One region of the Kitasatospora sp. NPDC091276 genome, then DNA from elsewhere that is predicted to be linked to it. Evidence: predicted binding sites of a transcription regulator. Region 1 holds the regulator's gene; each other region holds the start of a gene.

What was found. Region 1 encodes HrcA, which represses chaperone genes, less so after heat shock. Its sites were predicted from a motif close to TTNGCACTCNGNNNNNCNGAGTGCNAA; they were not measured.
Region 2: groES (co-chaperone GroES) is a predicted target of HrcA. The motif match lies at 2,744-2,770, and genes of this name have one in related genera.
Region 3: groL (chaperonin GroEL) is a predicted target of HrcA. The motif match lies at 1,610-1,636, and genes of this name have one in related genera.
Region 4: AB0O19_RS11720 (FmdB family zinc ribbon protein) is a predicted target of HrcA. The motif match lies at 2,545-2,571, and genes of this name have one in related genera.

The regions. Positions count from the first base shown of each region.
Region 1 is NZ_JBFBFU010000012.1:123,756-127,716, forward strand. Features, by position in the region: gene htpX (zinc metalloprotease HtpX) at 1-560, opposite strand, end outside; gene hrcA (heat-inducible transcriptional repressor HrcA) at 824-1,858, shown strand; gene dnaJ (molecular chaperone DnaJ) at 1,935-3,074, shown strand; gene AB0O19_RS17220 (16S rRNA (uracil(1498)-N(3))-methyltransferase) at 3,169-3,918, shown strand.
Region 2 is NZ_JBFBFU010000003.1:382,171-386,131, reverse strand. Features, by position in the region: gene AB0O19_RS05830 (LysR family transcriptional regulator) at 1-424, opposite strand, end outside; gene groL (chaperonin GroEL) at 556-2,181, opposite strand; gene groES (co-chaperone GroES) at 2,298-2,603, opposite strand; gene AB0O19_RS05815 (class I SAM-dependent methyltransferase) at 2,892-3,961, shown strand, end outside.
Region 3 is NZ_JBFBFU010000007.1:8,055-12,015, forward strand. Features, by position in the region: gene thrC (threonine synthase) at 1-334, shown strand, start outside; gene AB0O19_RS10885 (MoaD/ThiS family protein) at 375-653, shown strand; gene AB0O19_RS10890 (cold-shock protein) at 1,243-1,446, shown strand; gene groL (chaperonin GroEL) at 1,793-3,415, shown strand; gene AB0O19_RS10900 (hypothetical protein) at 3,511-3,867, shown strand.
Region 4 is NZ_JBFBFU010000007.1:187,214-191,174, forward strand. Features, by position in the region: gene AB0O19_RS11700 (sigma-70 family RNA polymerase sigma factor) at 1-753, shown strand, start outside; gene AB0O19_RS11705 (hypothetical protein) at 894-1,169, shown strand; gene mscL (large conductance mechanosensitive channel protein MscL) at 1,180-1,599, opposite strand; gene AB0O19_RS11715 (hypothetical protein) at 1,630-1,893, opposite strand; gene AB0O19_RS11720 (FmdB family zinc ribbon protein) at 2,201-2,533, opposite strand; gene AB0O19_RS11725 (MFS transporter) at 2,727-3,961, opposite strand, start outside.

The DNA.
Region 1 (3,961 bases):
TTGCGGTTGCCGCCCATGAACCCGCCGTACATGGCGATCCGGGTCATGGCCCCGGCGAGGACGCCGAGGAAGCCGGCGATGGTCATCACCGCGACGTCCCGGTGGGCGACGTGGGACAGCTCGTGGGCGAGGACGCCCTCCAGTTCCTCGGGCTCCAGCCGGCGCAGCAGGCCGGTGGTGACGCACACCACGGCGTTCTGCGGGTTGCGGCCGGTGGCGAAGGCGTTCGGCATGTCGTTGTCGGCGACCGCCACCCGGGGTTTGGGCATGTCGGCCAGCGCGCAGAGCCGGTCGATGGTGCCGTGCAGTTGCGGGTACTGCTCAGGGGTCACCTGGTGGGCGCCCATCGCCCGTTCGGTGATCTTGTCGCTGAACCAGAACTGGGCCACGAACAGCCCGCCGGAGATCAGGACGATCAGTGGCCAGGCGCCGCGCAGCAGCACGATCAGCAGACCGGTGAAACCGACGTACAGCAGCCCGATCACGAACATCGTCACGACCATGCGGCCGGTCAGACCGCGGTCGGGCGCGAAACGGGTGTGCTGGCCCGAGCTCGACATTGCTTGCTCCTCCATTCGCCGTCGTCTTCGATGCTGCCACCCGGACGGCCCCGCGGCACCACCCCCGCGCCGGGAACTGCGGGCAGGATCACTCCGGCCGGGCCGTTCCTGCCGTTGGGCCCGGGCCTTACACTGGCAGGTACGGTTTTGGCACTCGCAGGTTCAGAGTGCCAAAGCGGGTGCCGGAGCCGGGATCCTCCCGGAGCGGGCAGCAGCATGCGTGACACGAACGGACAACGTGCGAAGACGGAGGTGTGTGCCCCATGGCCGGTGAGGTTCGCCAGCTGGACGACCGCAAGCTCGCCGTGCTCCGCGCGATCGTCCAGGACTACGTGGGCACCGAGGAGCCGGTCGGCTCCAAGGCCCTGGTGGAGCGGCACAACCTCGGAGTCTCCCCGGCGACCGTCCGCAACGACATGGCGGCGCTGGAGGAGGAGGGCTACATCCACCAGCCGCACACCAGCGCCGGGCGCATCCCCACCGACAAGGGGTACCGCCTGTTCGTCGACAAGCTCGCCGAGGTCAAGCCGATGAGCGCCCCCGAGCGCCGGGCGATCCGGCACTTCCTGGACGGCGCCGTCGACCTGGACGACGTGGTCATGCGGACGGTGCGGCTGCTCGCCCAGCTCACCCGGCAGGTCGCGGTGGTGCAGTACCCCTCGCTGTCGCGGTCCACCGTCCGGCACATCGAGCTGGTGGCGCTGGCCCCGACCAAGGTGATGCTGGTCCTGATCACCAACACCGGCCGGGTCGAGCAGCGGATGGTCGACTGCCCGGGCCCGGTCGGCGAGACGGTCCTGGCGGACCTGCGGGCCCGGATCAACGCGCGGGCCGTCGGCCAGCGGCTGCCGGACGTGCCGGGGTTCCTGGAGGAGCTCCCGGCGGGTTTCGAGCCGCCGGACCGCCCGACCGTCAGCACGGTCCTGGCGACGCTGTTCGAAGCGCTCGCCGAGCAGAACGAGGAGCGGATCATGCTGGCCGGCACGGCCAACCTGACCCGCTTCGGGCACGACTTCCCCCTGACCATCCAGCCGGTGCTGGAAGCCCTGGAGGAGCAGGTCGTCCTGCTCCGCCTCCTGGGTGAGACGGCGGACGCCGCGATGACGGTCCGGATCGGGCGGGAGATCGCCTACGAGGGGCTGAATTCCACCTCGGTGGTGTCGGTCGGCTACGGTTCGGGCGACGAGAGCGTGGCCAAACTGGGTGTGATCGGTCCGACCCGGATGGACTATCCGGGCACAATGGGGGCGGTGCGTGCGGTGGCGCGGTACGTGGGCCAGATCCTGGCCGAGTCGTAGCACAGGCCGCCGTCGGAACCTCTGACGGCGGTGTCCAGTCGCAGCACTACTACAGGCGGAACAAGCGGAGCATTTGGTGGCCACGGACTACTACGCGGTACTCGGCGTCCGACGGGATGCGGGGCAGGACGAGATCAAGAAGGCCTTCCGGCGCCTGGCACGCGAACTGCACCCGGACGTCAACCCGGACCCGAAGACGCAGGAGCGGTTCAAGGAGATCAACGCCGCTTACGAGGTGCTCTCCGACCCGCAGAAGCGCCAGGTCTACGACCTCGGAGGTGACCCGCTCTCGCCGGGCGGCGGGGGCGCGGGCGGCTTCGGCGCGGGGGCGGCCGGCTTCGGCTTCTCCGACATCATGGACGCCTTCTTCGGCGCCGCGGCCGGCCAGCGCGGCCCGCGCTCGCGCACCCGCCGCGGCCAGGACGCCATGATCCGGCTGGAGATCACCCTGGAGGAGGCCGCCTTCGGCACCACCAAGGAACTCCAGGTCGACACCGCCGTCACCTGCACCACGTGCAGCGGCGAGGGCGCGGCCCCCGGCACCTCCGCGCAGACCTGCGACATGTGTCGCGGCAGGGGCGAGGTCTCCCAGGTCACCCGGTCGTTCCTGGGCCAGGTCATGACCTCCCGTCCCTGCCCGCAGTGCCAGGGCTTCGGCACCGTCGTGCCGACCCCGTGCCCGGAGTGCGCCGGCGACGGCAGGGTCCGCGCCCGGCGCACCCTGACCGTCAAGATCCCGGCCGGTGTCGACAACGGCACCCGGATCCAGCTGGCCGGCGAGGGCGAGGTCGGCCCCGGCGGCGGCCCGGCCGGCGACCTGTACGTCGAGATCGCCGAGACCACCCACACCGTCTTCCAGCGGCGCGGGGACGACCTGCACTGCACCGTCACCATCCCGATGACGGCCGCGTCCCTCGGCACCCAGGTGCCGCTGCAGACCCTGGACGGGCTGGAGGAGGTCGACATCCGGCCCGGCACCCAGTCCGGCCAGTCGATCCCGCTGCACGGCCGCGGCATCACGCACCTGCGCGGCGGCGGCCGGGGCGACCTGATAGTGCACGTCGAGGTGCAGACGCCCACCAAGCTCGACCCCGAGCAGGAGGAGCTGCTGCGCCGGCTCGCGGTGCTGCGCGGCGAGGAGCGGCCGTCCGGCCAGTTCGCGCCGGGCCAGCAGGGCCTGTTCTCGCGCCTCAAGGACGCGTTCAACGGCCGCTAGGCCCTAGGGCCCTGGCCGTCCGCGCGGGGGTGCCGGGTTCTGCCCGGCGCCCCTTTCGCGTTCCCGATCCGCCCCACCCCCGGAGGTTCCCCGCATGACCGCCCCCGTCTTCGTCGTCGAGACCGAGCGGATCGCCGCCGCCGCGCCCGGCTCCGTGGTGCGCCTCGACGGGCCGGAGGGGCGGCACGCGGCCGCGGTGAAGCGGCTGGCGGCGGGCGAGGCGGTGACCCTCGCCGACGGGCTGGGCCTCGGGGTGGACGGGACGGTCGCCGCGGTGCTCGGCAAGGACGCGATCGACGTCACGGTGGCCGCCGTCCGCCGGGAGCCCGAGCCGGCGCCGCGGATCGTCGTCGTCCAGGCGCTGCCCAAGGGCGACCGCGGCGAGCTCGCGGTGGAGACCATGACCGAGGTCGGCGTGGACGTGATCGTCCCGTGGGCCGCCTCGCGCTGCATCACGCAGTGGAAGGGCGACCGGGGCGCCAAGGCGCTCGCCAAGTGGCGGGCCACCGCCCGGGAGGCCGGCAAGCAGTCCCGCCGGCTGCGCTTCCCCGAGGTGCGCGAGCCGGCGACCACCCGGCAGCTGGCGCCGCTGCTGGCCGGGGCCGCGTTCGCCGCCGTGCTGCACGAGGAGGGCGCCGAGCCGCTGGCGCTGGCCGCGCTGCCCGCGGCCGGGGACGTGGTGCTGGTGGTCGGCCCGGAGGGCGGGGTCTCCCCGGAGGAGCTGGCCGCGTTCGCCGAGGCGGGCGCCGGGCCGTACCGGCTGGGCCCCTCGGTGCTGCGCACCTCCACCGCCGGGGTGGCCGCCGGCGCCCTGCTGCTGGGGCGCACCGGCCGCTGGTCGTAGCCGGCCCGCCCGTGCGGTCGGAGTCTGCCCGAACCGGCCCGCG
Region 2 (3,961 bases), on a different contig from region 1:
ACTCGCCGCCGCGCAGCATCGCCAGCGACTCCGGCGGCTCCGCCTCGACCAGCGACACGCGCACCCCCGGATGGCTGTCCCGCAGCCGGGCGACCGCGGGCGGCACCAGGGTGGAGCTCGCGGTCGGGAAGGAGACCAGCCGCACCCGCCCGGCCCGCAGCCCGGCGATCGCGGCGATCTCCTCCTCGGCCGCGGAGAGCCCGGCCAGGATCCCGGTGGCGTGCTTGAGCAGCACCCGCCCCGCCTCGCTGAGCTGCATGCCCCGGCCGGAGCGGACCACCAGCGGGGTGTCCACCGACTTCTCCAGGGCCTTCATCTGCTGGCTGATGGCGGGCTGCGTACAGCCCAGCTCGCGGGCGGCGGCGGAGAAGGAGCCGGTGCGGGCGACGGCACGCAGAACGCGCAGGTGACGGGCCTCGATCATGCCTCAGTTATAAGGCAATCTTTGCCAATGGCAAAATTATGCTGATGATTGAAGCCTCAAACGCCGGACACGCCGGAGGCCCGGCCGCACCCCGAGGGGCGCGGACCGGGCCTCCGGTCGACCGTCAGGCGTCAGTGCGAGTGGCCGTGACCGTGGCCGTGGCCCGCCTCGGCCTCCTCTTCCTTCTTCTCCACCACGAGGGTCTCGGTGGTGAGCAGCAGGGAGGCGATCGAGGCCGCGTTCTCCAGGGCGGAGCGGGTGACCTTGACCGGGTCGATGACGCCGGCCTTCACCAGGTCGCCGTACTCGCCGGTGGCCGCGTTGTAGCCCTGGCCGATCTCCAGCTCGGCGACCTTGGAGGTGATGACGTAGCCCTCCAGGCCGGCGTTCTGGGCGATCCAGCGCAGCGGCTCGTGCAGCGCCTTGCGGACCACCGCGACACCGGTCGCCTCGTCGCCCGACAGGCCCAGGCCGCCGTCCAGCACCTTGGCGGCGTGCACCAGGGAGGCGCCGCCACCGGCGACGATGCCCTCCTCGACCGCGGCACGGGTCGCCGAGATGGCGTCCTCCAGGCGGTGCTTGCGCTCCTTCAGCTCCACCTCGGTGGCGGCGCCGACCTTGATGACGCAGACGCCGCCGGCCAGCTTGGCCAGGCGCTCCTGCAGCTTCTCGCGGTCCCAGTCGGAGTCGGTGGCGGCGATCTCACCCTTGATCTGGGCGACGCGGCCGGCCACGGCCTCGGTGTCACCGGCGCCGTCGACGACGGTGGTCTCGTCCTTGGTGATGGTCACGCGGCGGGCGGTGCCCAGCACGTCCACGCCGACCTGGTCGAGCTTGAGGCCGACCTCCTCGGAGATGACCGTGCCGCCGGTCAGGGTGGCCAGGTCGCCGAGGATCGCCTTGCGGCGGTCGCCGAAGCCCGGGGCCTTGACGGCGACCGCGTTGAAGGTGCCGCGGATCTTGTTCACCACGAGGGTGGACAGCGCCTCGCCGTCGACGTCCTCGGCGATGATCAGCAGCGGCCGGGAGGCACCGCCCTGGAGGATCTTCTCCAGCAGCGGCAGCAGCTCCTGGATGGAGGAGATCTTGCCCTGGTTGATCAGGATGTACGGGTCCTCCAGGACCGCCTCCTGCCGCTCCGCGTCGGTGACGAAGTACGGCGACAGGTAGCCCTTGTCGAACTGCATGCCCTCGGTGAAGTCCAGCTCCACGCCGAAGGTGTTCGACTCCTCGACGGTGATGACACCGTCCTTGCCGACCTTGTCGATCGCCTCGGCGATCAGCTCGCCGACCTGGGTGTCCTGGGCGGAGAGGGACGCGACGGCGGCGACGTCGTCCTTGCCCTCGATCTCGCGGGCCACCGAGAGCAGGTGCTCGGAGACGGCGGCGACGGCCTTGTCGATGCCCTTCTTCAGGGCGGCCGGGCCGGCACCGGCGGCGACGTTGCGCAGACCCTCGTTGACCAGGGCCTGGGCCAGCACGGTGGCGGTGGTGGTGCCGTCACCCGCGACGTCGTTGGTCTTGGTGGCGACCTCCTTGACGAGCTGCGCGCCAAGGTTCTCGTACGGGTCGTCCAGCTCGACCTCACGGGCGATGGTGACACCGTCGTTGGTGATGGTCGGGGCGCCGAACTTCTTGTCGATGACGACGTTGCGGCCCTTGGGGCCGATGGTCACCTTGACGGTGTCGGCCAGCTTGTTGACACCGCGCTCCAGCGAGCGGCGGGCGTCCTCGTTGAACTGCAGGATCTTCGCCATGTTCCCTATTCCCTCGGGGCTTCGGCCGGCCCACCGGCCGCCGGACTACGTGAACCAACAACCACGCCCCGGGCCCCTGTCACTTGGGACACGGATCCGGGGCGGGTCGGAACGACTTACTTCTCGATGATGGCGAGAACGTCGCGAGCGGAGAGAACCAGGTACTCCTCGCCCTGGTACTTCACCTCGGTGCCGCCGTACTTCGAGTACAGGACGATGTCACCGACGGCGACGTCGAGCGGCAGACGCTGGCCGTCCTCGAAGCGGCCCGGGCCGACGGCCAGGACGACGCCCTCCTGGGGCTTCTCCTTGGCGGTGTCCGGGATAACCAGGCCGGAGGCCGTGGTGGTCTCGGCGTCGAGCGGCTGGACCACGATGCGGTCCTCAAGCGGCTTGATGGCAACCTTGCTGCTGGTGGTCACGTCCGAGCTCCCCTTCGGAGATTACGGGGTTTCTAACGGGTAGGAGCGAACCTGTGGGCCTGCCGTCGCGGGGGTCAGGCACACGTCTTCGCGTTAGCACTCCCCCAGTGGGGAGTGCCAAGGACGACCATAGGCCGGTGTTAGCACTCAGTCAACCAGAGTGCCAACGGCGCGCCCGGGCATCCCGAACCGCGGGCGCGGAGCCGTACTCCTGTGCGACCACCCCGCCCCCGGGCGGACTCCCGCCGCGAGCCGCGACCCCGCCCACCGCGCCGGCCGTCGGAGCCGGTGGGGCCGCCAACCCGCCAGAATGGCCCCGTGGACACCGAGAACCTCCAGCCCCTGCTGGCCCCCGAGGGCCAGGCCCTGCTCGCCGAACTGCGCGAGTTCACGCCCGAGGAGGAGCTGGCGCTGGCCACCAGGCTGCGGCGGGAGCACCCGGCCGAGCTGGTGTCGGCGGCCTTCGGGCAGGCCCGGCTGCGGCAGCGGGCGCGGGCGAAGTTCGGGGCGGACGCCGACCTGATGTACTTCACGCCCAACGGCGTCGAGCAGTCCACCCGGCGCAGCGTGGCCGAGTGGCGGGCGCGCCGCTTCGCCGAGCTGGGCGTCCGCCGGCTGGCCGACCTGTGCTGCGGCATCGGCGGGGACGTGCTGGCGCTGGCCAGGGCCGGGATCGAGGTGCTGGCCGTCGACAAGGACCCGGCGGCCTGCGCCGCCACCGCCGCCAACGCGGCCGCGCTGGGCCTGGCCGACCTGGTCCGGGTGCGCTGCGCGGACGTCGCCGAGGTGGACGTCACCGGCTACGACGCGGTGTTCACCGACCCGGCGCGGCGGACGGCGCGCGGCCGGGTGTTCGACCCGGAGGCGTACGCCCCGCCGCTCTCCTGGGCGATCGAGGCCGGCCGCCGGACCCCGATCGGCGCGCTGAAGGTGGCCCCGGGCATCCCGCACGAGGCCGTCCCGGCCGACGCCGAGGCGGAGTGGGTCTCCGACCACGGCGACGTGAAGGAGGCGGTGCTCTGGTTCGGCACCGGGGCCGCCCGCCCGCACCGCGCCACCCTGCTGCCGCAGGCCGCCAGCCTCACCGGCGGCGACCTGCCCGACCCGCCGGCCGGCCCGGTCGGGCGCTACCTGTACGAGCCGGACGGCGCGGTGATCCGGGCCCACCTGGTGGCCGAGGTCGCCGAGCAGGTGGGCGGCCGGCTGATCGACCCGAAGATCGCCTACCTGACCTCGGACCGGCTGGTGGCCACCCCGTACGCGCACGCCTTCGAGCTCACCGACGTGCTGCCGTTCCACATCAAGCGGCTGAAGGCGCTGCTGCGCGAGCGCGGGGTCGGCACGGTGGTGATCAAGAA
Region 3 (3,961 bases), on a different contig from region 1:
GGCGATCGGCAACCCGGCGGACGGCCCGTACGTGCTGGACATCGCCCGGCGCACCGGCGGCGCGGTCGAGGACGTCACCGACGCCGAGGTGGTGGACGCGATCCGGTTGCTGGCCCGGACCGAGGGCGTCTTCGCCGAGACCGCGGGCGGGGTGACCGTCGGCGTGCTGAAGAAGCTGGTGGAGACCGGCCAGCTGGACCCGGCCAAGGAGACCGTCGCGATCAACACCGGCGACGGCCTGAAGACCCTGGACGCCGTCGCCGGGGCCGGGATGACCGCCGTCATCCGCCCGACCCTGGCGTCCTTCCACGACGCCGGCCTCGCGTCCGCCTGAACACCCCCCACCCCGCTGGGCCCTGTCCGCTAGGAGAACCATGAGCGCCAACGTCCGTATCCCCACCATCCTGCGCACCTACACCGGCGGCGCCGCCGAGGTGGCCGCCGAGGGCGCCACCCTGGGCGAGGTCATCGCCGACCTGGAGAAGAACCACGCGGGGATCGCCGCCCGCATCCTGGACGACGCCGGCAAGCTGCGCCGCTTCGTCAACGTCTACGTGAACGACGACGACGTGCGCTTCGCCGAGGGCCTGGCGACCGGGATCGCGGACGGCGCCAGCGTCTCGATCATCCCGGCGGTGGCCGGCGGCTGCTGAGCCGCGCCCCGATCCGGGCACCCCGCCCGAGCCGCTCGTCCGACCGGCCGTCCGCGCGTACGGAATTCCGTTCTCCGTACGCACGGGCGGCCGGCCGCATTTCGGCGGGAATATGGCGGGGTCAAGTCGGAGTAGAGTGTGGCTCGGTTGGGAACAGGGCTTCCCCTCATCCTCACCCGCGAATCACCCGCGAATCGCCGGACGGTCGTCCGGCCGCTGAGACCGGTCGGGTGCCTGGGCCGTGAAACATGTCAGGCAGATGTCAGAATTCCTGCGGGGATTTGTAGTAATCCGTCCGCTATGTCCGGCGTGAAATGCCGAATTCCTCCCGCTTTGGCCCGTCCTGCCCCTTGGCGCGGTGCCGGAATTCCCCGCAGCTGACCCTGTTGCAGAGGGCGTCGATCCGGATACATTCAGCCGCGGTCGACGTAATCACCCGCTCACAGGGCGCCGTCAGGCACCCCCGGCGGAGGGTTGCGGCGTGCACGGCTGCGCCCAGGGGGGGTTCCCCGGGCCGGCCTTCAAACCAGACCCGGGCCCGCGACCTGCGGGCGCGTGAAGGGCCAGCACAGCACTAGGGGAGTTCGGAATGGCTCAGGGCACCGTCAAGTGGTTCAACGCGGAGAAGGGCTACGGCTTCATCGCGGTCGACGGTGGTGCGGACGTCTTCGTCCACTACAGCGCGATCCAGATGGACGGCTACCGCACCCTCGAGGAGGGCCAGCGGGTCGAGTTCGAGATCTCCCAGGGACAGAAGGGCCCGCAGGCGGACATGGTCCGCGCCGCGGTGTGACCCCCTTCCGACCCCAGGAGCTCGGCGCGGCCCACGGCTGGTGACCACTCGCTTCTCGACGGGCCCGTGCGACACGCGTCGTACGGGCCCGTCGGCGTTCCCCGGCGGGGAGTTGCGCGGGTCGGCGGGAGCGCCCCGGGCGGCTCGCGGGATCGCGATTGGGCTTGCACTCGACCACCCCGAGTGCTAATTATTGGCGTTAGCACTCACAGCGTGAGAGTGACAGCGGACCGGGTCGGTGAGGCCCCCGGGAGCGGTAGGGGAAAGGACCCCCGCACACCAGGGCCGTCCGTCGCGGGCACCCCTTGGTCCGAGCAGTCGACCGTGTCCCGGAGGACCACTTCTGATGGCCAAGATCATCGCCTTTGATGAGGAAGCTCGCCGCGGCCTTGAGCGTGGCATGAACCAGCTCGCCGACGCAGTGAAGGTCACGCTCGGCCCCAAGGGTCGCAACGTCGTGCTGGAGAAGAAGTGGGGCGCCCCCACGATCACCAACGACGGTGTCTCCATCGCCAAGGAGATCGAGCTCGAGGACCCCTACGAGAAGATCGGCGCGGAGCTCGTCAAGGAGGTCGCCAAGAAGACCGACGACGTCGCGGGTGACGGCACCACCACCGCCACCGTGCTCGCCCAGGCCCTGGTTCGCGAGGGTCTGCGCAACGTCGCCGCCGGCGCCAACCCGATGGCCCTGAAGCGCGGCATCGAGAAGGCCGTCGCCGCCGTCTCCGACCAGCTGCTGGCCCAGGCCAAGGACGTGGAGACCAAGGAGCAGATCGCCTCCACCGCCTCCATCTCGGCCGCCGACACCCAGATCGGCGAGCTCATCGCCGAGGCCATGGACAAGGTCGGCAAGGAAGGCGTCATCACCGTCGAGGAGAGCAACACCTTCGGTCTGGAGCTCGAGCTCACCGAGGGCATGCGCTTCGACAAGGGCTACATCTCCGCCTACTTCGCGACCGACCTGGAGCGCATGGAGGCGACCTTCGAGGACCCCTACATCCTCATCGCCAACTCCAAGATCGGCTCGGTCAAGGACCTGCTGCCGCTGCTGGAGAAGGTCATGCAGAGCGGCAAGCCGCTCGTCATCATCGCCGAGGACGTCGAGGGCGAGGCCCTGTCGACCCTGGTCGTGAACAAGATCCGCGGCACCTTCAAGTCCGTCGCCGTCAAGGCCCCGGGCTTCGGCGACCGCCGCAAGGCCATGCTCGGCGACATCGCCATCCTCACCGGTGGCACCGTGATCTCCGAGGAGGTCGGCCTCAAGCTGGAGAACGCCGGCATCGACCTGCTGGGCACCGCCCGCAAGGTGGTCATCACCAAGGACGAGACCACCATCGTCGACGGTGGCGGTGACAGCGAGCAGGTCGCCGGCCGCGTGAACCAGATCCGCGCCGAGATCGAGAACAGCGACTCGGACTACGACCGCGAGAAGCTCCAGGAGCGCCTCGCCAAGCTGGCCGGCGGCGTGGCCGTCATCAAGGCCGGCGCGGCCACCGAGGTGGAGCTCAAGGAGCGCAAGCACCGCATCGAGGACGCCGTCCGCAACGCGAAGGCCGCCGTCGAGGAGGGCATCGTCGCCGGTGGCGGCGTCGCGCTGCTCCAGGCCTCGGTCGCCTTCGACAAGCTGGAGCTGGAGGGCGACGAGGCCACCGGTGCCAACATCGTCAAGGTCGCGCTGGAGGCCCCGATCAAGCAGATCGCGACCAACGCCGGCCTGGAGGGTGGCGTCGTGGTGGAGAAGGTGCGCAACCTCCCCGCCGGTCACGGCCTGAACGCGGCCACCAACACCTACGTCGACCTGATCGCCGAGGGCATCATCGACCCGGCCAAGGTGACCCGCTCCGCGCTGCAGAACGCCGCCTCCATCGCGGCGCTGTTCCTCACCACCGAGGCCGTCATCGCCGACAAGCCGGAGAAGGCCGCTGCGGCCGCCGGCGGCGGCATGCCGGGCGGTGACATGGACTTCTGATCCTGATCGCACCGATCGGATCGGCTGGTTCCCGATCGTGTGGGCGGTCCCCTTCGGGGGGCCGCCCACACGGCGTTCTACCGGAGAATGGACAGATGGCTTCCGACGACATCGAGACCGCGCTGCACAACGCGCGGGCGCTGATCCTGGCCGACCTCACCGCGCGGGACGTGGCGGACGCCGCCGTCGTCTCCCTGGTGGAGCAGGCCGTGACGCACCGCCGCTGGTGGCTGGAGCAGTGGCCGGACGGCACCGGGTACGTGCTCGGGCTGGTCGCCCAGGACGTCCAGGACGCGCTGCTGGAGGCGTACGGGCGCTGGCCGCTGTGCACCGCCTGCGCCGCCGACGGGGACCCGCACGCGCTCGGCGTGGAGCCGGAGCTGGGGCCGGAGCCGCACTGGGTGTGCGGCAAGCAGGGCGCGGTGGTCGCACCGGTGGGGGAGCTCTCCTAAAGCCCGCTCGTGGTCCGTTCCCAGCCTGCTCCTGTCCCGCTCCTGGGCCGTTCCCAGCCCGCTCGTGGTCCGCGTCGTGGACCGGGCGGCGGGA
Region 4 (3,961 bases), on a different contig from region 1:
AAGCGCGAGGAACTGGAGGCGATAGCCGAGGACGCCGAGCGCGCCAAGGACGTCTTCATCCGCTCCAACCTCCGGCTCGTGGTGGCGGTCGCCCGCCGGTACCCGCGCAGCGGCCTTCCGCTGCTGGACCTCATCCAGGAGGGCAACGCCGGCCTGGTGCGCGCCGTCGAGAAGTTCGACTACGCCAAGGGCTTCAAGTTCTCCACCTACGCCACCTGGTGGATCCGGCAGGCGATCACCCGGTCGATCGCCGACCAGTCCCGCACCATCCGGCTGCCCGTGCACCTGGTCGAGGAGCTGGGGCGGATCCGGCGGGTGCAGCGGGAGAAGTCCAAGGAGCTGGGCCGTGAGGCCGAGCCGGCCGAGATCGCGGCCGAGTTGGACACCACCGAGGCCCGGATCAAGGACGTGCTGGACTGGGCCCGCGACCCGGTCAGCCTCAACATGGCGGTCGACGACGAGGGCGAGACCCAGTTCGGCGACCTGGTCGAGGACACCGGGGCGACGTCCCCCGAGGACGCCGTGATGGTGATGCTCCGCCGCGAGGAGCTGGACGGCCTGATCGGGCGGCTGGACGACCGCACGGCCTCGATCATCCGCTCCCGCTACGGGATGGAGGACGGCCGCGAGCGCACCCTCACCGAGGTGGGCAAGCAGCACGGCCTCACCCGCGAGCGGATCCGCCAGATCGAGAAGCACGCGCTGGCCGAGCTGAAGAAGATCGCCGACCACGCGGGCTTCGAGGCCGCCTGAGAACCCGAGCCAACTGCCTGCGGCTCCATCCCGCCCCGGGCCCTGGTGCGGAGCGCTCCGCACCAGGGCCCGGGGTGTGTCGCGGGGCTCTTAGGCTGGAGGGACGGGACGATCCGGACGGCAGTCGACGGGAAGCGGAAGTGAGCAGGGTGAGCGAGCAGGGGCAGGGGCAGGCGCGGGAGCCGGAGCAGGGACAGGGACAGGGACAGGGACAGGGACAGGGACAGGGTGAGCAGCAGGGGCGGGAGGCGCGGCCGGCGGCGCCGAAGGCCCGGCTGGTCTTCCGGGACCCGCTGGACCAGCAGTCCCGGGACGACACCGACACCGGCTGGGGTGAGCGCCCCGGGGCGGGGGAGAGCGGTGGGCGGGGGCTGGACTGGTACCTGAGCCAGCGCCCGCCGCACCACGGGGACTGAGGAGCGGTGCTCAGCGCTGCGGGGTGACCAGCGCGTCGCGGATCTCGGTGAGCAGTTGGACCTCCTTGGCCTCGGCCTCCGCCATCGTCTCGGCGGTGCTCTTCCGCCTGGCGGCCAGCCTGTTCATGGGCACGATCAGGACGAAGTAGACGACGGCCGCCGTGATCAGGAACTGCAGCAGGGCGCTGAGCACCGATCCCCACAGGATGAGGATCCCGGACGTGACCTCGCCGGTGGCGTTCAGCTCGCAGGGGCCCTTGAGGCAGGAACTGTAGGACGCCAGGTCCTTCGTTCCGAAGACGCCGACGATCGGATTGATGACGCCCTTGACGAAGGCGTTGACGATGTTGGTGAAGGCCGCGCCGATGACGACGGCGACGGCGAGTTCGACGACGTTTCCACGCAGCAGGAATTCCTTGAAGCCTTTCATGCCGCCGTGAACGACGAAGTCGTTGCCCGGTTACGGGTGATCTTCCGTTGGTCCGGATTGACAACCCGTCCGGCCCGCCGGGCCGCCCGGCGGCGATGGCAGCCCGGCCCGCGCGGGCCCGACCGCGAGCGCCGCGGCCACCGCGAGCAGCACCAGCGCGGGCACCCCGGCCCGGCGCCGTACGGCGTGCCGCCAGCGGTGCCACCCGCCGGCCCCGCGCCGGATCGGCGGGAAGCGCGGCACCTCTCGCCGGGGCGGTACGGCGGGTGCGGGCAGCGGTACGGAGAGGCTCATGGTCGTCATGGTCACCACCGAGGTCGTGGGGGCCGCTCCTGTGCGGGCCGGTCGTTCTCCGGCGCCCCTACGATGTGCGCCGCGCGCCGCCCCGGAAAGCCCTTATCCGCAGCCTGTGGACAACTCGGGCCCTGTGGATGAATTCGTACACCCGCACGAGTGCATCCGGCCCGCCCGGGATGACGAACCGGGGCGACGAGCCGGGACAGCGCACGGGGACGGTGAACCGGGACGACGAAGGCCCGCCGCCCCGCGAAGAACGCGGGGTGGCGGGCCTTGTCGATGCGCTGGGCGTCCGGCGTCGAGGTCAGCTCGCGGCCGGAGCCGGGCTGGAAGAGCTGGAAGAGCTCGAAGAACCGGAGGACGAGGACGTCGATGACGTCGAGGACGACGCCGGGGTCGAGCCGGACGACGACGCCGAGGAGCTACCGGAGGAGCCTGCGCCCACCGTGCTGCTGGAGGACGAACGGCTGTCGGTGCGGTAGAAGCCCGAGCCCTTGAACACGACGCCCACGGCCGAGAAGACCTTGCGGAGCCGTCCCTGGCAGTCGGGGCACGTGGTCAGCGCCTCGTCGGTGAACTTCTGCACCGCCTCCAGGCCGTTGCCGCACTCGGTGCACTGGTACTGGTACGTGGGCACTTGTCTTCCTCCTGGCACTCTCGCCTGATGAGTGCTAACGATGGTCAATGATGCGGCATTCCGCTGGATCAGTCCAGCGACTCCGATGTGAGATGAGCCGTGGCCGAGCCGCGCACGCTCCTCCACCGCGGCTCCGCGCCGCCCCCACCGCGCGCCGCCCACGGCTTCGCGCGGTGCGCCACCGCGTGCCCGCTCAGCCCTTGGCCGCGCCCACCAGCTGCGGCGCGGCGCCGCGCTCCGGTGCGGCCGCGACCACCTGGCCCGGCGCGGTCAGCAGGTGCCGCAGCGACACCAGCGCGATCAGGCCCAGGCCGGCGCCGGCCACCGGCACCAGGAACCCGCTGGACGGCCCGTGGCCGTCGATCAGCTGCCCGGCGATCATCTGGCCGACCGCCAGGCCGAGGCCGATGGCGCCGGTCAGCCAGGTGAACGCCTCGGTCTTGGCGCCGTCCGCGACGAGCGTCTCGACCAGGGTGTAGCCGCTGATCAGGGTCGGCGCGATGGCCAGGCCGCAGACCAGTCCGGCGACGGCGAGCGCGATCAGGTTGGGCATCGCCCACAGCGTCGAGCAGCCCAGCACCAGCAGGGCGTAGCTCATGATCATCCGCTGCTGCACGGCCCGCCGCCAGGCGATCACGCCGTACAGCACGCCGGCCACCATCGAGCCGCCGGCGAAGATCCCGTACACGGTGCCGGCGGCGGCGTGCTGCCCGACCGAGTCGGCGAAGGCGTTCACCGAGACCTGCATGCCGCCGAACACGGCGCCCACCCCGAGGAAGGCCCCGGCCAGCAGCCGGACGCCGGGGGAGGCGAGCGCGGAGGCGCGCCGCACGCCGGGCTGGGGCACCGCCCGGGCGGGCGCGGTGCGCCGCTGGGCGGCGAAGGCCAGGCCGCCGACGAGGGTCAGCGTGGCCTCGGCGATCAGCCCGGCCGAGGGGCTGACCGTGGTGGCGACGGCGGTGGCCAGGATCGGGCCGATCACGAAGGTGAACTCGTCCGTCACGGACTCGAAGGCGAACGCGGTGCCCACCTTGGCCGCGGACGAGGCGGACGCGCCGTCCGCGGTGAACTCGGCGATCCAGCGGGACCGGACCATGGCGCCGATCTGCGGAACGCTCGCGCCGGCCGGGACGGCGGCCAGGAACAGGCTCCAGGCCGGTGCGTGGCCGAGCGACAGCGCGATCAGCGCGCCGACCGAGGCCGCGTGCACCACGACGGTCGGGACGAGGACGGCGGTCTGGCCGTACCGGTCGGCGAGCCGGCCGGTCTGCGGGCCGATCAGGGCCTGGGCGACGGCGGCGACGGCCGCGACGGTGCTCGCGGTGCCGTACGAGCCGTGGGTCTCCTTGACGAGCAGCAGGATGCCCATGCTGAGCATCGCGTACGGCAGCCGCGCGAGGAACGCCGGCGCCAGGAACGTCCAGGCGC